3 regions of the Tumebacillus algifaecis genome follow, and region 1 is predicted to be linked to each of the others. Evidence: riboswitches for the same ligand, from Rfam matches in the RefSeq annotation. Region 1 holds a riboswitch; each other region holds the start of a gene.

Region 1 (6,753 bases):
CCCACAGCCGCTGGTGCAATGTTCGTCACAAGCGTGCGGCCAGAGAATCTCGATCTGCTCGCCAGTAAAACTGCTACCGTTGCTGTAGATCGGGTTATCAATCGCAAACGGAGCCAGAAGCGGGAGGACGAAAAAGTCGATCCCACCACTGGTCACCCAAAAATCAATTCCTTGCTCTTTACAAAACGTCAGGAACTCCGCAAACCCTTCGCGAATCACCGCGACCTCTTGGGCATAGGCTGCGATTTCGTCCTGCTTTGCAGATGAAATGCCAGCGAAGAGCTGACCGACTCCACTTTGGATCGTAATCTCTTGACCGAGAATCTGATCCTTGATCGTCTCCCAGCCAGGAGCGCCAAACTTCTCCATGATCGTGATGATCATGTCGCGCTCCGTAATCGTGCCGTCAAAGTCACAAAAGATCGCGATGCGTTTACTCATAGTTGCCCGACTCCTTCTCTATTTGTTCCACAGCTCCAAAGCTGTTTTCAATTCTTTGGATTGTTCAGCCGCTTCGCTCAGCGTCTTTCCTGCCACCACCGCATCAATTGCCGCCACGAACGCCCGTCCGCCCGCACTTGAGCCGCCCGGATGCCCATGGATACCACCGCCAGCATTGATGATCTGGTCATTGCCGAGATCTCCATACAATACTGGCACAAGACCTGGATGAATGCCCGCGGACGGCACCGGGAACGTACGGTTGAGACCGCTCTGTTCGGCACGCAACGCCTCGGCGATCTTCAACGTTTCGCCGCGTTCCATCGCGACCGAGCCATACGCCGACGGATAGAGCGAGAAATCGGCCCCCGCCACGCGCATCAGTTTCCCCAGCAACACCGGAGCTGCGATCCCATACTGTTCGGACGGATACATCGCACCGGCCATCGCCGGATGGGCCATGATCGGCACCGTGATCTTCGGGTCGGCAGCGAGGCGCTGCAACACATCGTAGCCGTAGGTCAAAACGTTTAGCAAAAGCGCGTTCGCCCCTGCGTCCACTGCCCGACGCGCTTTCTCGAAAATTTCGGTGACAGGTCCGGTTAAGTTCGCCGCATAAAGCGTACTCTTGCCAGTCTGCTCTTTGGCACGCTCCGCTGCCAGACGGCAGGCTTCGATGCGCTTTTCGAACGGCGCGTACGTTTCATCAAAGAAGATTTCGTCATCCTTGACCAAATCAACGCCACCGAGCGCCTGCTGGTAGAACGCGTCTGCCAGTGCCTCGATGTCGTACCCGATCACCGATTTGAAAATGCTCATCAACAGCGGGCGATTTTCGATGCCCAACTGCTTGCGGATTTGGTCGATGCCATATTTCGGGCCAGGGAATTGACTTTGGAACGCGATAGGCAATTCGATGTCCACCAGTCGGATCTTTCCGTCCATCGACAGTTTGCCGAACACCGAAGTCAACAGCGCTGGCACATCCGGCGTGAAATTGAGCGTCGGATAGGCGATGGTCAACAGCGCTTGGCTGAGGCCGTGTGCATCCATGCCGATCTCTTCTGCCTTTACCACGTGTCCGAGATGTTTTTGCATCGCATCCTTGCGAGCTGCCGGAAGGTCTGTCCACGAGCCAACAGTCAGACCGATCGCGATGCCTTCCGCTTTTTTCTGCCAATCTGTACCCGGTTTGCCGTGGGCCAAATAGGTGACATGAACAAATTCTTGTCGGGTCACGAGACGATCACCTCTATGCGAATAGTCTAGAACATAGTAAAAGCCTCTTTCTTGGTCAAGAAAGAGGCGACAAAATTTCATGGTCAGCCTCTTATCTCTCAGGATATTTCCTGAAGGAATTAGCACCGTGTGATCACAAGTACGTGAAAACCGGTTGCCGGGCATCGTAGGGCCAGTCCCTCCGCCTGCTCTGGATAAGAGTTGTCTTATATGTGAGAAAACTTCTGTAGACGATATTACAACCTCTGCGAGAGAGTGTCAATGACTTTGCCGAAAATCGATTAGAGAGAAATCTTGGCCATTCGCTCAACCGCTTCCTGCAAACGCTGTTCGCTGGTCAAAAGACCGACTCGAACATACCCCTCTCCACTCGGTCCAAAGCCGACGCCCGGCGCGACCATCACGTGCGCCTGTTCTAAGAGCGTGTCCGAGAACTCGACCGACGTGAAGCCTTTTGGCACTGGCACCCACGTAAAGAAAGAGCCTTGTGGCGTCAGCACGTCCCAACCCGCTTTTTTCAAACCGCTCACAAAGACATTGCGGCGCTGTTCGTAGGTAGCGGCCAGTTGGTGCACGCAGTCTTGAGATGAGGTGAGCGCAGTGACCGAAGCACGCTGGATAAAAGCTGGCAACGAGACGTAGTAATGGTCTTGGATCAGGTTGATCAAACGGACCACCTCTTTGTTCCCCAGCGCAAAGCCGACGCGCCAGCCTGCCATGTTGTACGTTTTCGAGAGGGTGTAGAATTCGACCCCGACCTCTTTCGCGCCTGGCGTTTGCAGGAAGGATACCGGTTTTACTCCATCGAAACCGATTGCACCGTATGCGAAGTCGGACGCGACGATCACGTTGTTCTGTTCCGCAAAGCGGACTGTGTCTTCGTAAAAGGCGCGCGGTGCGGTTGCCGAAGTCGGGTTGTTCGGATAGTTGAGGAACATCAACTTGGCTTTGGCGAGCTTGTCTGCCGGAATCTGGCTGTAGTCGGGTAAGAAAGCGTTGTCGCGCAACAACGGCATCATCGTCATCTCCGCGCCAGAAAGCGCGACGCCAGACCAGTAATCAGGATAGCCCGGATCGGGGACAAGGCAAACATCGCCGGGGTTGAGCAGACATTGGGAAATTTCGACGAGGCCCGTTTTCCCGCCAAAGAGGATCGCCACTTCGGTCGCTGGGTCGAGATCGACGTCAAATTCGTTTTTGTACCAAGATGCGATCGCCTGCTTCAATTCGAACAGCCCGGAGAACGGCGGGTATTTGTGCGTGACAGGATCGAGCACCTCATGGCGCAGCGATTCGACAATATGCGGCGGGGTTGGCAAGTCCGGATTGCCTTGGCCGAGGTTGATCACATCATGCCCTTGGGCGATGTACGAGTTTACTTTTGCCACCATCGTAGAGAAAAATTGGGTGGGTAGTCCTTGCAATCGATCAGCCGATTTTATATTCATGGGTAACATCCCCTTTCTGAAAAGTCAAACATACATTCACGCTTCATACTATACAGCGAATTGAAATCGAAAAACAAGTCTAAATGGACACAGGATGACATGCCGTACCATTTCCGATCGATCTCCATCGAGGTTCGAAGACAGCCAAAATCTGCTCAGCAGTCATATCGTTTGCAGCGTGCAGTTGATCTGCTTCCAACATCAAAAAGGGCTGTTGAGAGATTCTCAACAGCCTCCTGTATCCTGTAAATTATGAAGGCATCGGCGTCGGTGTTGGTTTCGCGTAGCCTTCTTTGTATTTTTTGTCGATCGTTTCGCGGATGTCTTGCGCTGACTTGCCTTGTGCTTTCATATCAGCCGCTTCGAGGGCAATGTTCATGCAGGTGTCGCAACGGGTGCCGTGGTCGTCCCAAACGACCGCGCCGTCTTCGCGGACGTCTTTCACAAAGCACTCGGCGTTGCTTTTATGTCCGGCGTGATCACCACAACCGCAGTAGCAGGGAATGAATTTCAGGACATCGAGATTCTGCACAGCTGCCGCGTAAGATTGCTTGATCTTGGTGTTTTTGCTCGATAGGAACTTCGGATAGGACATGGCGTTTTCCGTCACTTCCTGCATATCACCGATCTTGGTCAATTTGACGCTTTCGCCAACTTTCAGCGTTTTATAGGCTTCCGCTTGTGCCCCGGCAGGATGTCCACCATTGCTGGTGCCACCGTTAGAAGCATGGTCGCCATGTCCGGAATGTTCGTCGGTCGTCGTCGCCTTGTCAGACGTGCCACAGCCTGTAGCGATCGTCATCACAATCGCGCTGGCAAACACGATCTTGGTCAGCTTTTTCATGTATGTTGCTTCCTCCTGCTATCGTTGGGATTGTTTATCGCACTTTGATTAATCTCATACCGTTTAATATGACGAGCAGAGCCGCACCAGTATCTGCAAACACGGCCATCCACAGGTTGGATAGACCTGCTACGGTCAACAAAAGGAACGCAAGTTTCACGAGCAGGGAGAACCAGATGTTTTGCTTGATCAGGCGCAGCGCTTTGCGGCTGAGACGGACGGTGAACGGCAATTTGCTGATGTCATCAGACATCAAGACGATATCGGCCGTCTCCAATGCGATGTCCGTTCCTGCCCCACCCATCGCGATCCCGATGTCGGAGGCGGCTAGGGCGGGGGAATCGTTGATGCCGTCACCGACCATCGCGACGAGGTGGTGACGCTGTTTGAGTTCGGTGATGCGAGCCAGCTTTTGCTCGGGGAGCAAGTCGCCGTGGTACTCATCGATCCCGACTTGCTTGGCGATCGATTTGGCGATGCGGGCGTGGTCACCTGTTAACATCACTGTATGGGCGGTACCTGCCTGTTTCAGCTTGGCGATCGTGTCTGCGCTGTCTGGTCGAACGGTGTCGGCCACAGCGATCAAACCGATGATCTGCTGTTCATCAGCGACCAGCATCACCGTATGGCCCTGTTCGTGCTGAACGGAGAGAACCGTTTTCAATCTGTCAGTTCCGTCGTAGCCGAGCTCTTCAAACCACGATGGTTTGCCAATCCGATACAGCGCGCCGTCGAGATGACCTTGTGCACCTTTGCCTGCAACAGCCTGGAACTGTTGCACAGGCAGCGCTCGGATGCCTTTTTGCTCACCAAGCAGCAGGACAGCACGGGCCAACGGATGCTCGGAGCGCGCTTCGATGGAAGCGGCGACGGTGAGCAGTTGCTCTTGATCAACGCCGTCAAACGGTTCTACGAGAACGACGACAGGCTTGCCTTGCGTCAGTGTGCCCGTTTTATCAAATGCGACCGCTCTGATTTGGCCCATCAGTTCGAGGTACGCGCCGCCTTTGATCAACACGCCGCGCTTGGCTGCGTTGCCGATGGCAGCGACGATGGCGACCGGGGTGGAGATGACGAGCGCGCAGGGGCAGGCGATGACGAGCAACGCCAATGCGCGGTAGATCCAATCGCTGAACGGGTCGCCCGTAAACAACGGCGGCAGCACGGCGATCAGGATCGCCAGCACCACGACGATCGGTGTGTAATATGTGGCAAAGCGGTCAACAAACTGCTGCGACGGCGCTTTCTGTTCTTGAGCTTCCTCCACCAAGTATATCATGCGGCTGAGCGTGGAATCTTGAACTTTTTTGGTCACAATCACTTCCAAACCGCCCGTTTCATTGAGTGTACCTGCGAATACTTCATCCCCCATCTGCTTCAGCACAGGGATCGATTCGCCAGTGACAGGCGCTTGGTTGACGGTGGAGGAGCCAGCTTCGACCCGTCCATCCATCGGGATGCGCTCACCGGGCCGGACGAGGATCAGGTCTCCGATCTGCAAATGATCGACCGATACGGTTTGCTCCTGTCCATTGCGACGAACCAACGCTTCTTTGGGAGCGAAACCGATCAGAGAACGGATCGAGCGTCGAGTGCGTTCCATCGTGCTGGCCTGTAGCCAGTTGCCGACTGAGAAGAGAAAGACGACGGTGGCACCTTCCGACCATTCGCCAATTGCAGCAGCCCCGATCGCCGCGACAGTCATCAGGAAGTTCATATCGAGCGTGAACGATTTTAAGGCAAAATAGCCAGCTCGGGCGGCATAGAAGCCACCTGTGAGGATCGCGATCAGATAGCAGACGATAGCTGCCGATTCGGACCCGCCCGCAAATTCGGTGATCAGTCCAACCCCGAGGAACAGGCCCGAGACGGTGGTCAGAACAGTGCGTTTGTGTTTTTCCCAGAAGCCAGGTTCAGCCGCTTCGCCTCCCGTTGCGACAGGAACGTCTGGATCTTGGAGCGTGGTCTCGAGGACGGTGGCCCGATAGCCAACATCGCTGACCGTCTTTTGAATCGTCTCCAGCGACGCGTTGTGCACGACCGTCATTTTCGTGGTGTTAAAGCTGACCGCCACTTCGCGCACCCCGCTTAGTTTGCCCATCACGCGCTGCACGGTGCGCGCACATTCACCACAGTCCATCCCATCGACGCGAAACACGGAGCGTGCTTCACCTAGCTGCAGATCGGTAGCACTCGACTCCTCTGGTTGGACATCCGAAAGCATCACCAGCTCTTCAAAATGGTCAGATGGCGGGCAACATACACCTGCATCTGTGGAACAGCAAGAGGCCGAATGGTCATGATCGTGTTCGTGGTCATGTGCGTAATTATGGTCGTGTGTGTGATCGTGGCCGTCTGCATGTCCATGGTTATGTGCATGATCATGGTCGTCTACATGTTCAAGTTTATGTGCATGTTCATGATCGTCTGCATGTTCAAGTTTATGTGCATGTTCATGGTCGTCTGCATGTTCATGGCTATTTTCACCATCATGGTCGTGTACTTGTTCAAATGTAGAGTCTACATCATGCGCATGTTTTACGTCTTTTTCATGATCGCGTACCTGTTCCCGGTCGTGTGTCCGATCATGTTCATCGTGGTTGATTGGCGCTTGTTTTTTCTCCCGATTGAATCCTTGATTGTTACCCATCTGTATTTCTCCTCCTCTCCAACATGGAAATGCCGTGTGGTTCTAACGATGCGAGACGTGCTCGAGCCCGGTATTGAAAAGCGTCAGGATGTGATGATCATCGATGCTGTAATAGGCGACGCGACCTTCTT
Region 2 (6,753 bases), 1.5 Mb from region 1:
CGGACAAATGCGAACGATCAAGTACGCTACCCCATTCGCAACGCCGAACACGTCAAACGTGCCGAGCGAGATGACCAAATCGTTGACTGCTTCGTCGCCCTTGTCTGCTTCTATCGCCCTTCGATCAGCACCTCGATTTGAAAAACGAGGTGCCGCGATGGATGTTACATTTTTATTTTACTGAAATTTCACGCATAAATCCACTGTGTTCTAACACAGTTTTAAACTTACCTTAGCTCAGTTGAAGCAACGCCCGCTCCAGATCGGCGATCAGATCATCTGGATCTTCCAAGCCGACCGATAGACGGAGCAGGCCGTCTGTAATCCCGCGCTTGTGGCGCTCCTCTTTCGGCATGCCCGAATGCGACATCGAGGCCGGGTAGGAGAGGATACTTTCCACACCACCAAGAGATACGGCGACCAACGGGATTTTGACCTGTTGCATCAACAGCTTGGCACGCTCGGCGCTGCCAGTATCGAACGAAAGTACCGCGCCAGATCGAGTCGATTGCTTCCGGTGCACTTCATGTCCTTGATGAGTGGACAATCCGGGATAAAACACCGCGCTGATCTCTTCGCGCTCTGCAAGCCAGTGCGCGATACGCTCAGCCCCGTCACAGGAGGCGTCCATGCGCACTTTCAACGTCTTGATCCCTCGCTGCAGCAGGAAGCAGTCCTGCGGGCCGAGCACCGCTCCAAACGAATTTTGCAACTGGGCTAGGCGATGCCCCAGCACGCGGTCTTTGGTCACTGCAAGCCCGGCGACCAGATCGGAGTGACCGCCGAGAAACTTCGTTGCGCTGTGTACGACCACGTCGATCCCCACGTCGAGTGGGCGCTGCAGATACGGGGTCTGGAAGGTGTTATCCACAATGGTCAGCAGTCCGTGCTCTTTCGCGATCGCAGCCGCTCCTGCCAGATCGGTGATCTTCAAAAGCGGGTTGGATGGCGTTTCTAACAGTATCCCTTTCGTATTGGGACGGATCGCGACACGAATGTTTTCCAAATCGGTCACATCGACAAATGTTGTCTCGATCCCCAAACGGTTCAGCACGGTGGTCAGCACTCGAAATGTACCGCCGTAGATGTCGTCCGTCGCGATCAGATGATCACCTGCCGAGAACAGCAACAGCGCCGTGGAGATCGCCGCCATCCCCGATGCAAAGGCAAACCCTCGCGTCCCGCCTTCCAGCTCGGCGATCGTCCGTTCCAGCGCGTTCCGCGTCGGATTGCCGGAACGGGCATATTCATACTGCGGTGGATTGTCAGGGTCCTCTTGATGAAACGTCGAGACCTGATAGATCGGTATGGCCGATGCTCCAGTCGTCTGGTCGATCTCATTTCCCGTATGCAAAAGCTGTGTCGCAAATGTCAGTTTTTTCTCCTCGCTCATCTAAGCCAAACTCCCTTCCTATTCAGCCAATTCACGTTCCGACGCGGCGAACGCCTGCGCCATATCTTCGATCAAATCCTCGTAATGTTCAATCCCCACGGACAAACGGAGCAAAGAACTTGTCACACCCAATTCATTGCGAACCGCTTCCGGCACATCAAAATGCGTCTGTCGCGCCGGGTAGGTGATCAGCGACTCGACCCCGCCGAGCGATTCGGCAAAGGCGATCAGGTTCAAATGGCGCAACAGCGGCTCGACCAGCTCCTCACGCACCACCTCAAAAGACAACATCCCACCATAGCCATCCGCCTGCCCGATGTGTACGTCGCGTCCAGGGTGGTTTTCCAATCCAGGGAAATACACCTGCTTGACGCAAGGGTGCCCGGTCAGCCATTTGGCGAGCACCATCGCATTTTCCTGATGTCGATCCATGCGCAGCGCCAACGTCTTCATCCCCCGCATCAACAGCCATGCGTCTTGCGGGCCCAGTGTCGCTCCAATCGAATTTTGCAAAAAGTAGATGCGGTCCGCCAACTCTTGCTCGCGCGCCACCGCCAGCCCAGAAAGCACATCATTGTGCCCGCCGAGGTATTTCGTCGCGCTATGTACGACCACATCGGCTCCCAGTGTCAGCGGTCGTTGCAGATAGGGCGTCATAAACGTATTGTCTACGATGGTCAGCAACCCGTTTCTTTGGGCCACGCCGATGATCGCCTGCAAATCGCTGATTCGCATCGTCGGATTGGTCGGCGTTTCAAGAAAAATCGCTTTGGTGTTCTCCTGCACCGCAGCTTCAACCTTCTGCCAGTCACCTGTATCGACAAACGTCGTCGTGATGCCCTGACGCGGCAAAATCTGCTCCAGCAGGCGGTAAGTGCCTCCGTATAGATCATGAGAGACCAGCAGATGATCTCCTTGCCCAAACAACCCGAGCACTCCGGCGATCGCCGCCATTCCCGAACTGTACGCAAATCCCTGTACCCCGCCTTCCAGCTGTGCGATCGCGTCTTCCAGCGTCTGCCTAGTCGGATTTTTCGTCCGCGTGTAATCAAATCCTGTGCTCTCGCCAAGCCGCGGATGACGATACGTGGTCGAAAGATAGATCGGCGACGAAATCGCGCCGGTTTTTTCTGCTTTATTGTTGCCAATTTGAGCCAAACAAGTATCTGGATGCAATCTGATTTCCTCCTCAAGCAAAAAGACCTCTCTCAGAATTGAGAAAGGTCTTTGATAGCTACAAAGAGCGCTTTCTCTCATCTTTCAGGTTGCATAAACAACCTGTTGGAATTGGCACCGTGCACGAAATATCGTGTCGGTTGCCGTGGCATCGTCGGGCCAGTCCCTCCGCCTACTCTTGATAAGAGAACTATTTGCTGTTGTTGTTTGATACTAAATGTAGCCTCAGTTGTGCTCGGCTGTCAAGTATATTTTGTCAGTCATACTGCGCACTTGCGCACGACACACTAGACCTGATGCAACCTGCTTTTTGGGAGAAAGGACTGACACCATGGCCGCGACGAAACCGAAAAAAGCGATTCATTTCCTTCCCTTGTTCGCGTTGGCAACCGTACCGCTGATCATGGTGCTTGGCAACTCGATGCTGATCCCAATCCTCCCTCAGATGCAAGAGGAGATCGGCATATCCAAATTCCAAGCTTCCTTGGTCATCACGCTGTTCTCTGTCCCAGCTGGGGTGATCATCCCGCTGGCCGGCTTTCTCTCCGACCGTTACACAAGAAAAGTTGTCATCATTCCGGCCTTGCTCCTGTATGGAGCAGGAGGCGTTGTCGCCGGAGTGGCTGCCTGGCTGATGGACCAACCTTATGCAGTGATCATGGCTGGACGCGTCTTGCAAGGTCTCGGGGCGGCGGGGACAGCTTCGATCGCGATGGCGCTGGCTGGAGATCTCTGGAGCGGTGCTTCGCGCGCCAAGGCGCTTGGCATCATCGAAGCTTCGAACGGATTAGGCAAAGTGCTGTCACCGATCATCGGCTCTTTGATTGCACTCTTGTTCTGGTACGCCGCATTTTTCGCGTTTCCCATCATCTGTATCCTTTCGGCCGCACTGGTCTATTTTTTCGTCAAAGAACCAAAGAAAAGCGGCTCGAAACAATCGCCAAAAGAGTATATCGGCGCTTTGAAAAAAACATTCAAGGCGCAAGGTAAATGGCTGCTCACCGCCTATTTGGCAGGTTCGATCGCACTTTTTATCCTATTTGGCGTCCTCTTTTATATCTCGCAGATCCTCGAAGAAAAATACAAGGTTGCCGACCTGATGCGCGGCCTGATCCTGTCCATTCCACTGCTGGCGATGTGCACGACCTCACTGGTGACGGGCGCGAAGATCAAAAAGAACATGCGGTTGATGAAGATTTTGATCGTATCCGGACTGGCGCTGATCGGCGTTCCGCTGGCGATCGCCGCCTTTTTCAACAACCCGTATGTGTCGCTCGGCCTGCTCGTCGTCTCCGGGATCGGCACCGGACTGGTCCTGCCCTGCCTGAACACGATGATCACCTCCGCCGTACAGAAAGCGGAGCGCGGGGCGGTCACAGCGCTTTATGGCAGCGTGCGTTTCCTCGGCGTCGCGGCGGGCCCCCCGATCTTCGGCGCTTTGATGGACACTCCGAAGATCATGTTTTCGATCATGGCCGCTTTGGCTGGTGTCTGTGCGGTGATGGCTTTCTTCCTGATCCAGGTCGGTACAGAGGGTGGCGGTAGCAATCCCGAACGGTATGAACAGATTGCCCAACAACAAAAGCTTCTGACGCGAAGAAAAGCGCGGGCGTAATCACACGCCCGCGCTTTCGTTGAGCTTTGAGCTTTGAGCTTTGAGCTTTGAGCTTTGAGCTTTGAGCTTTGAGCTTTGAGCTTTCCAGCATCACGTTTCGACTGTTGCTAGCGGACAGAGGAGACGTTCTCAGGCGAAGACGAGATGCATTTGATGGGAGCCGTCAACATCGGCTCCCTTTTTCTTGCAGTTTCAGCTCGTACTAGGACTTGTGTTTGCTGGCCGTATCGCGCTCCCCTTACATCCCTTGTTTTCGAGGATTGTACACCCTTCACCATCAGCAATCCTTTTTCATACGATGCTAGAGCCTACTACCCGCTGGTTACCCTCGGGAAAGAGAAAGGAGCCGGAAGGTATGCGTTCATCGTTCGAACGTGCTTGGGATGACATCTTGCGTGATCCGCTGCCTGGTCGTCTCGCCAAACCGCGAACGACCAGCGGCCTTACCATGTTGATCGATACAGGTCTCGGCCTGACTGAGACTTATGATCTGGTAGAGTTGTCCGGTCCCTATATCGATTTTGTCAAATTGGGATTTGGCACTTCGAAACTGTATCCTGTGCCCGTGTTGCGTGACAAAATTTCCTTTTTACAAACTCACCACATCGAAGTCTACCCTGGCGGAACCTTCCTCGAAGCAGCCATTTTGCAAAACAGGTGGCAACCGTTTCTGGAACGCTGTCTCGACCTCGGATTTCAGACCGTAGAAGTGTCGGATGGAACGATCCCGCTCGCGCCGGAAAAGCGATCAGAGATCATCCGCTACGCGACTCATCAGGGGTTGAAAGTGATCACCGAAGTAGGTAAGAAGGAGGACGGCCTCCACCTCCCCGTCGAGACACAGTTGCAACTGATCGATGCTGACTTGCAGGCGGGTGCCTTCAAAGTGATTCTGGAAGGGCGTGAATCAGGCAAGTCGGTCGGTTTCTTTGCAGAGGACGGTTCGATCCGCCAAGACGATTTTGATGAGCTCACATCGCAGGTGCAAAATCTGGATCAACTGATCTGGGAAGCACCGCTCAAATCGCAACAGCAAGAACTGATCGGTGCATTTGGCCCGAACGTCAATTTCGGAAATATCAATCCGCGCGACATCGTCGCCTTGGAAGCGCTACGCGTCGGTCTGCGTAGCGACACGCTTCGCTTGACCCTGTAAGCGACCTCCGCAATGCGCTCGATTGGTCTACCTTGTCCGCCCTGTCCATATACATGTGTCAAGGAATCTGCACACGTAAGGGGCGGTCGATCGTGGTCGGAGAGATCATTCTGGTCGTATTGATCATCATTGGCATCGTCGGCAGAGCCAGTATTTTAGCCACAGCTGCCAGCTTTTTACTCATTTTGAAACTGCTGAGTTTACAGCGGTTTTTTCCAACGCTCGAGCGCAGAGGGCTGGAAATCGGACTGCTGTTTCTGATGATTTCAGTCTTGGTGCCGCTCGTCAACGGAAAAGTGTCCACCAAAGATCTAATGAGCGCTTTTGTATCGGTAGCCGGGATCTGTGCGATCATCGGCGGAATCTTGGCTACGTATCTGAACGGTCAAGGTCTGTATATGCTAAAAATGGACCCTCAGTTGACGATCGGGCTGGTCATCGGCACGGTGCTTGGCATCGTCTTCCTCAAAGGCATCCCGGTCGGCCCGCTGATGGCCGCGGCGATCGCTGCCATTTTGCTGAAACTTTACAATTATATGTTTCGGTAACCAAATGAATAAATCAGAAAAAAGCTCCCGGCCACAGTGGCACGGGAGCTTTTCATGTATTTGGTTTAGCGAAGCGGAAAGTGCTGCGTGATCGTTTGCACAGCATTGCCGTCCATGACCCGCTTTCCATATTCATCGAGCATCGCCTTCGTGGTTGGCGACAACTCTCCATATTCATGCAAAATCGACCAGAACGTGTCGTACAAGTCTTCTCCGACCTCTTCTTCATCGAAGAACAGATGATAGCGTTCCTTGTAGTGGTAAAGCGTGCCGCCTACCGCCTCATACGCTTGGAGCGAGTGCGCGACGCGGATCACGTCTTCCAAGTCTTGGAACACGAAGGTGAACGCACCGAACGGATCGGGTGAGTCCATCGCCGCATCCGCCTCGTCATCCTCTTCCACCAGCTCCTGCTCCGCTTGAACAGGTAGTGCCGGCAGTTGGGTGATCACGACCACAACGCCTTCGGTCGGCATCGTGAACGCTTCCACTGCGATCGGACCGGCGACTTCAAAACCGGTTTCCAGATAAGCCTTCTCCATCATATCCCAGAACAGCTCTTGAACTTTCCGACCGTTTTGCCAAATTTCTTCCCGGTCGATGCCGCGTTGATCGAGGTCGTCATAAGAGAGCATGATCCGGACTTTGTTGTCTCCGAGCTTCTCTACGCGCATTCTCATCACTCCTTTGCAGAGAGATTGGGTGCAAGATGGTACACTACCTCTTTACCTATCATTATGCAACGACAAGATCACCCGTTCTGTAAGCAAGGTTACTTTGCCAGTTCGTAAATGGCTTTCGCAAAGATTTTGGTGCATTTGAGCAGATGTTCTACCTCCCAGAACTCATCCTTTTGATGGGCGAC
Region 3 (6,753 bases), 1.8 Mb from region 1:
CTTGCGATGGCAGTACAGAACTTAGGTCTTCACAGCGTCTCGCTGACCGGAGGCATGGCTGGCATTCGCACCGAAGGAGTGCATAGCAAGGCGCGGATCACGGGGATCGATCCGGCGCGCATTCGCCGTGAAGTTGAACAAGGTCGCGTGGTGATCGTTGCAGGCTTCCAAGGCATGAGCGATCAGGGCGACATCACGACGCTCGGGCGAGGTGGCTCAGATACGACGGCTGTGGCGCTGGCAGCAGCGCTCGGCGCTGATCTGTGTGAAATTTACACCGACGTGGACGGCGTATATACGACCGACCCGCGCACGGTGCCAGCGGCGAAGAAACTGGATCGCATCTCGTACGATGAAATGCTGGAACTTGCCAACCTCGGCGCAGGTGTGCTACACCCGCGCGCAGTAGAATTTGCGAAACAATATCACGTGCCGCTGATGGTGCGTTCAAGCTTTACGAAAAACATCGGGACGCTGGTCGAGGAGGAAGCTCAGATGGAACAGGGAATGATCGTCCGTGGGATCGCCCACGACATGAATGTGGTAAAGGTTTCGCTCGTAGGGGTGAAAAGTCGTCTTGGCAACATGCATAGAATTTTTCAATCGCTAGCCGAGTCGTCTGTCAACGTGGACATCATCGTCACTTCGGTCGCACATGAAGGCGTTTCGGACATCTCCTTTACGATCGATCACGATGATCTGAGCAGAGCGCTCCCGGTGTTAAAAGCGTTGGGACCAGAGTTTGGCGGCGCAGATTTTGAACTGGAAGAAGATCTGGCCAAGGTGTCGATCGTCGGGGCAGGAATGATCTCCAACCCAGGCGTCGCGGCTCAGATGTTCGGCGCGTTGGCCGACGCGGGCATCGAAATCAAGATGGTCTCGACTTCGGAGATCAAAGTCTCTTGCGTCATCGAGAAAGCGCGGGCGCATGACGCAGTGCGCGTCTTGCATACCTCTTTTGGGATGGACGGTGCGGAATCGGTCGTCGTCTCCGGATTGAACGCAGCCGAATAAAAGAGAAAATTGACAACGAACGATTCGCATAGTACGATATAGAAAATCTTTTTCTAACCGAATAGTTTATCTCTTATCGAGAGTGGCGGAGGGACTGGCCCTTTGAAGCCCGGCAACCTCGCTTGTGTACCGACACAAGCGGTATGGTGCTAAATCCAGCAGACTGTGATGGTCTGACAGATAAGAGGTGTGGAGCTATAAATGCTACCCCCTCTTCAATTAGAAGCGGGGGTTTTTGTTGTGTCCTGATCGGATCGCTCAAGGCCCCTGTAAAACGAAACGGAGTGAGAGCAACATGGCAGGGAGCAACCAGAATTTCGCTCGCAACACACGAGTTGGACAACGGATAGGGGAGGCCGCTTTGTACGAGCAAATGAGGACACAAGGAGGAGAAATAGAGGTCACTGTCGTATCAGCGAGAGTAAAGACTACAGTAGATCTACTTAAATCAGTGAAACGGAACGATCGATCTTGCGCTCGCGATCTTGTGCGGGTAGGGGCAGGGCACGTTTTGCCGATGCGGATGCGCGCGACCATCCACGATGACCGACACACTTGGGTCGGGGTCGGAAAGGAGGGCGCGTGACGATGCAAACGGCAGCGATTGGGGAGATCGGCCTCGAATGCGGCGTGTCACTTCCTGCTGTGGAGATCGCCTATGAAGCGTACGGAACGTTAAATGAGCGTGGCGACAATGCGATTCTGATCTGTCACCCGCTGACATTGGATGCGCAGGCAGACGTGTGGTGGCAGCCGCTGATCGGGCCGGGCAAGGTGTTGGATACGAGGCGCTACTATGTGATTTGCTCCAATGTGCTTGGCGGCTGTGCGGGCTCGACCGGGCCACAGGCGCACCGTCCATTTCCACTGATCACGATTCGTGACATGGTGCGCGCGCAAAAGCAGTTGCTCGACCGACTCGGTGTGAAGCTGTTGCAGTTGGTGCTCGGCGGTTCGATGGGCGGCCTGCAGACGATCGAGTGGGCGGTGACCTATCCGTCTTTTGTCAAACGCTGTGCCCCGATGGCCACTTCAGGTCAGTTGTCTGCACTCGCTATCGGCTACAACCATGTGATGCGCTCGGCGATCGAGAACGACCCGGTGCACGGACTTGCGCTCGCCAGAAAAATTGGCATGATCACCTACCGATCCTTTGAGCTTTTCGAAGCTCGTTTCGGACGCGAGATCAAGCAGGAGGACGCATCCCTTCAGGATACATGGTTCCAGATCGAAAGTTACCTTGAACACATGGGTGACAAGTTGAACGGACGCTTTGATGTAAACTCCTATCTCTGTTTGCTAAAAGCGATGGATTTGCACGATATTGGGCGCGGCCGCGGTGGAGCGGTTGCAGCGCTGGAGCGGATCGAGGCTGAGGTGCTCTGGGTCGGGATTGACACCGACCACCTCTACCCGCCGCAGGAACAACGGATGTGGGCGGAGCGCCTGCGCCAATCTGGAAAACAGGTGACGTACTGCGAACTGAGTTCACCGTACGGTCACGATGCTTTTTTGGTAGAAGGTCAGCAGTTGAGCAAGTTCATAACAGATTTCTTACGCGAAACGGGAGGGAATTGACGATGATTCAAAAACAAGCACAAAAACAGGTAAAGGTCGGTTTGCTGGGATTAGGAACGGTTGGCGGTGGGGTGTATAAGACCCTTTTAAAAAACAGAGACACAATTCTGACCCGCACAGGCTGTACTGTGGAAGTGGTCAACGTCCTCGTCCGCGACCGTGGGAAAGAGCGTGGCTTTGCGATCGATCCAAGCGTGCTGACCCTTGAACCGCAGGAACTGCTCAGCGACGAGCAGATCGACATTTATATTGAAGTAATCGGTGGCTTGCATCCGGCCAAGGAGATCATCGAACAGGCGTTGAACAGCAAGCGACATGTGATCACCGCCAACAAAGAACTGATGGCGAAACACGGAGCGGAGCTGTTGCGATTAGCACATCAAAACGGAGTCCATCTGTTATTTGAAGCTAGTGTGGCAGGCGGCATTCCGGTGATCCACATGCTGCAAGGCTACCTCACCGCCAACCGTGTGCACGAGATCTCTGGAATTCTGAACGGCACGAGCAACTACATATTGACCGAGATGAGTAAAACGGGGCGCAGTTTCCCAGAGGTGCTGTCTGAAGCGCAGAGTTTGGGCTATGCTGAAGCGGACCCAACCTCCGATGTGGAAGGGTTTGATGCTGCGTACAAATTGGCGATCTTGACCAACCTCGCCTATGACACCTGCGTTGATGTCGCACAGATCGACCGCCAAGGGATCTCGGAGATCAGCGGGCACGACTTGAAGCTTGCCGAGCAATTGGGCTACACGGTGAAATTGATCGGCCATGCGCATGAGCAGGATGGAGCGCTGCGACTTTCGGTGCGCCCGAGCCTGCTTGCGGGGAGCCATCCGCTGGCTCGCGTCGATGATGTGTTCAACGCGGTCACACTGCGTGCCGATGTGGTCGGCGACTTGACGCTGATCGGCCGCGGTGCAGGGGAGTTCCCGACGGCGAGCGCTGTGATCGAAGACCTGACCACTCTGCTGACACAGGGCGAGAACATCCGCCGCCCGAACTGGGATCGCGTTCAGACAGCTGCCTCCCATGCTGAACCGAAGGTGGGCAACTTTTATCTGTCCTGTACGGGCTGTCCGACCCAGACCGATTCGATTGGCCAAGCGATTCAAGCAGGAATCACAACACTTGGCGGGATTCTCGCAGACTATCAATCGATCGAAACGACAGAGCGCCTGCACCAAGCGTGGCTCTTAGGAGGCGTAACAGAAGAGCAGGTGAACGCTTTGATTGAAAATGTCGCGCAAATCGCCCCAGAGCCGCCGATCACGCTCCTTTTGCGTGTTGAAGGAGAAATTAGCACAGGTGTAAAATGGGAGACAGAAGCTTCGGGACTCGAAAAAAATCCCCGCTATGCGTAAAAATTGGCCGAATCGCGCACCGTAAACACAGTGACTCTCAGAAATTGCTTCGAAACTTGTCGGATTTGACAGTTTCTTGACATTCCTTCTATTGAAACAGTACAATTTATGGTGCATTGATTCGGCCGCCCCTGCCCCTCCGGGAAATTGGACGGGACGGTCAAAGTAAAAAAAGGGGGCACCGTATCGCACTGTAAGGGGAGTTTGGAGAGTCGGGCATGTGAGAATCCGTGCATGCCACCAGAGAAAAAGCAACTGTGAATCAATCATTCACAGGTATCTTGGAAGGAGGATCGACACGTGGCCAACAAACAGGCTAGCCGAGAGTTTTTATTTCGCCGGTTGCACTCACTGCTCGGTGTAATTCCGGTCACTTTGTTCCTGATCATGCATCTGAGCATCAACTCGTTCGCCACTAAAGGCGAGCAAGCGTTCAATGACAAGGTGGGCGTACTGGAGAGCATTCCCTTTTTGCCGTTTATTGAATTCGTTTTCATCCTGCTGCCGTTGATCTATCACGGCGTCTACGGCATGTATGTCGCATACACATCTGGCTATAACGCATCGAAGTATTCCTGGGGCCGCAATGTAATGTTTACGTTGCAACGCATCACCGGGGTCTTCACTTTCATCTTTGTGATCTGGCACCTTTGGACGACCCGTTTTTCGGGCGACGCTCCGTCTTTTGACATGGTCGTACAGATCGTGACCAGCCCGGTTGGGTTCTGGTTTATGATCATCGGTACGGTAGCATCTGTGTTCCACTTGGCAAACGGCCTGTGGGGCTTCTTCATTCACTGGGGCATCACGGTTGGCCCGCGCGCGCAACGTGTTTCCGCGTATGTGCTGATGGGTCTGTTCGTCGTGCTGTCCGCAGTCGGCATCGCAGCACTGAATGCTTTCCAAGCAGCAGTAGCGTAAGTTAGCCTAAGGGAGGAAACGCAATGAGTAACCAACGTGTTGTGATCGTCGGCGGTGGCCTTGCGGGCCTGATGGCGACCATCAAGGTTTGCGAGGCCGGGATTCCGGTCGATCTGTTCTCGTTAGTACCTGTAAAACGTTCTCACTCCGTCTGTGCACAAGGCGGGATCAACGGCGCCGTCAACACCAAAGGTGAAGGCGACTCGCCGTGGGAACATTTTGATGACACCGTGTACGGTGGCGACTTCCTCGCCAACCAACCGCCGGTTAAAGCGATGTGTGACGCAGCGCCTGGCATCATCCATCTGATGGACCGCATGGGCGTTATGTTCAACCGCACTCCGGAAGGATTGCTCGACTTCCGCCGTTTTGGCGGTACCAAGCATAGCCGCACTGCATTTGCAGGCGCGACCACCGGTCAGCAGCTCTTGTATGCACTCGATGAGCAAGTGCGCCGCTTCGAATCCCAAGGTCTCGTACAAAAGTACGAAGGCTGGGAGTTCGTACAGGCTGTTGTCGATGAGGAAGGGGTCTGCCGCGGTATCGTGGCTCAAGACCTGCGCTCGATGGAGATCCAATCCTTCGTCGGTGATGCTGTCATCCTCGCGACAGGCGGCCCTGGACTTGTATTTGGCCGTTCTACCAACTCGATCATCAACACCGGTACCGCCGCTTCGGCTGTGTACCAACAAGGTGTAAAATATGCAAACGGTGAGTTCATCCAGATTCACCCGACGGCGATCCCAGGCGATGACAAACTGCGCCTGATGTCCGAGTCTGCGCGCGGTGAAGGTGGCCGCGTCTGGACGTACAAAGACGGTAAACCGTGGTACTTCCTCGAAGAAAAATACCCGGCATATGGCAACCTCGTGCCGCGCGACATCGCGACTCGCGAGATCTTCCACGTCTGCGTCGATCTCGGTCTTGGCATCGACGGCGAGAACATGGTATACCTCGACGTTTCTCACATTCCGAAAGAAACACTTGACGTCAAACTGGGCGGCATCATGGAAATCTACGAGAAATTTGCCGGCGATGACCCGCGCAAAGTCCCGATGAAGATCTTCCCGGCTGTTCACTACTCGATGGGCGGCATGTGGGTTGACTACAACCAGATGACCAACATTCCGGGGCTGTTTGCAGCGGGCGAGTGTGAGTACCAGTACCACGGAGCAAACCGTCTGGGCGCGAACTCGCTGCTCTCCGCGATCTTCGGCGGCATGGTGACCGGCCCGAATGCGGTTTCTTACATCAAAGGTCTCAAGAAAACGGCTGCAGATGTTGAGAAGTCTGTCTTTGAAACGGCTGCGAAGAAACAAGAGCAAAAATACGAGTCGATCCTCAAGATGGAAGGCACCGAGAACCCGTATGCGCTGCACCGTGAACTTGGCCAGTGGATGACCGATAACGTGACCGTTGTCCGTTATAACGACCGCTTGCAGAAGACCGATGAGAAGATTCAAGAACTGATGGAACGTTGGCATAACATCGGCATGGCTGACAAGTCGCGTTGGGAGAACATGATGGCACCGTTCACCCGTCAGTTGTGGAACATGCTCGAACTCGCTCGCGTCATGACCATCGGCGCGCTCAAACGCGATGAATCCCGCGGCGCGCACTACAAGCCTGACTTCCCGGATCGCAATGACGAGCAGTTCCTGAAAACCACAATTGCTGCTTGGACGCCAAACGGCCCGGAAATCAGCTATGATGAAGTCGATGTCTCGCTGATCGAGCCGCGTCTGCGCAACTACGCAGTCGATAAAAACTAAAACTGCGAGGAAAGGGGGAGACATCCATGAGCAAGAAAGAAATTCACGTGATTATCGAACGTCAAGATCGTACGGACAGCCAACCGTATACGCAGGAATTCACC

What was found. Region 1 has a riboswitch for S-adenosylmethionine ahead of CIG75_RS15780 (2,3-diketo-5-methylthiopentyl-1-phosphate enolase). Riboswitches for the same ligand answer to the same signal wherever they lie in the genome.
Region 2: linked by a shared signal. The riboswitch ahead of CIG75_RS09295 (trans-sulfuration enzyme family protein) and the one ahead of CIG75_RS15780 (2,3-diketo-5-methylthiopentyl-1-phosphate enolase) in region 1 are both predicted to bind S-adenosylmethionine.
Region 3: linked by a shared signal. The riboswitch ahead of metX (homoserine O-acetyltransferase MetX) and the one ahead of CIG75_RS15780 (2,3-diketo-5-methylthiopentyl-1-phosphate enolase) in region 1 are both predicted to bind S-adenosylmethionine.

Annotation. Positions count from the first base shown of each region.
Region 1 covers NZ_CP022657.1:3,591,729-3,598,481, forward strand. The annotation lists gene CIG75_RS15775 (2-hydroxy-3-keto-5-methylthiopentenyl-1-phosphate phosphatase) at 1-441, opposite strand, end outside; gene CIG75_RS15780 (2,3-diketo-5-methylthiopentyl-1-phosphate enolase) at 460-1,680, opposite strand; SAM riboswitch class I at 1,769-1,881, opposite strand; gene CIG75_RS15785 (pyridoxal phosphate-dependent aminotransferase) at 1,962-3,128, opposite strand; gene CIG75_RS15790 (PCYCGC motif-containing (lipo)protein) at 3,379-3,972, opposite strand; gene CIG75_RS15795 (heavy metal translocating P-type ATPase) at 4,007-6,622, opposite strand; gene CIG75_RS15800 (ArsR/SmtB family transcription factor) at 6,665-6,753, opposite strand, start outside.
Region 2 covers NZ_CP022657.1:2,054,959-2,061,711, reverse strand. The annotation lists gene CIG75_RS09300 (trans-sulfuration enzyme family protein) at 233-1,393, opposite strand; gene CIG75_RS09295 (trans-sulfuration enzyme family protein) at 1,412-2,569, opposite strand; SAM riboswitch class I at 2,644-2,757, opposite strand; gene CIG75_RS09290 (MFS transporter) at 2,901-4,184, shown strand; gene comA (phosphosulfolactate synthase) at 4,540-5,340, shown strand; gene CIG75_RS09280 (DUF441 domain-containing protein) at 5,430-5,888, shown strand; gene CIG75_RS09275 (adaptor protein MecA) at 5,954-6,562, opposite strand; gene pepV (dipeptidase PepV) at 6,661-6,753, opposite strand, start outside.
Region 3 covers NZ_CP022657.1:1,754,189-1,760,941, forward strand. The annotation lists gene CIG75_RS07720 (aspartate kinase) at 1-1,014, shown strand, start outside; SAM riboswitch class I at 1,085-1,201, shown strand; gene metX (homoserine O-acetyltransferase MetX) at 1,603-2,592, shown strand; gene CIG75_RS07735 (homoserine dehydrogenase) at 2,595-3,956, shown strand; gene CIG75_RS07740 (succinate dehydrogenase cytochrome b558 subunit) at 4,257-4,877, shown strand; gene sdhA (succinate dehydrogenase flavoprotein subunit) at 4,901-6,649, shown strand; gene sdhB (succinate dehydrogenase iron-sulfur subunit) at 6,676-6,753, shown strand, end outside.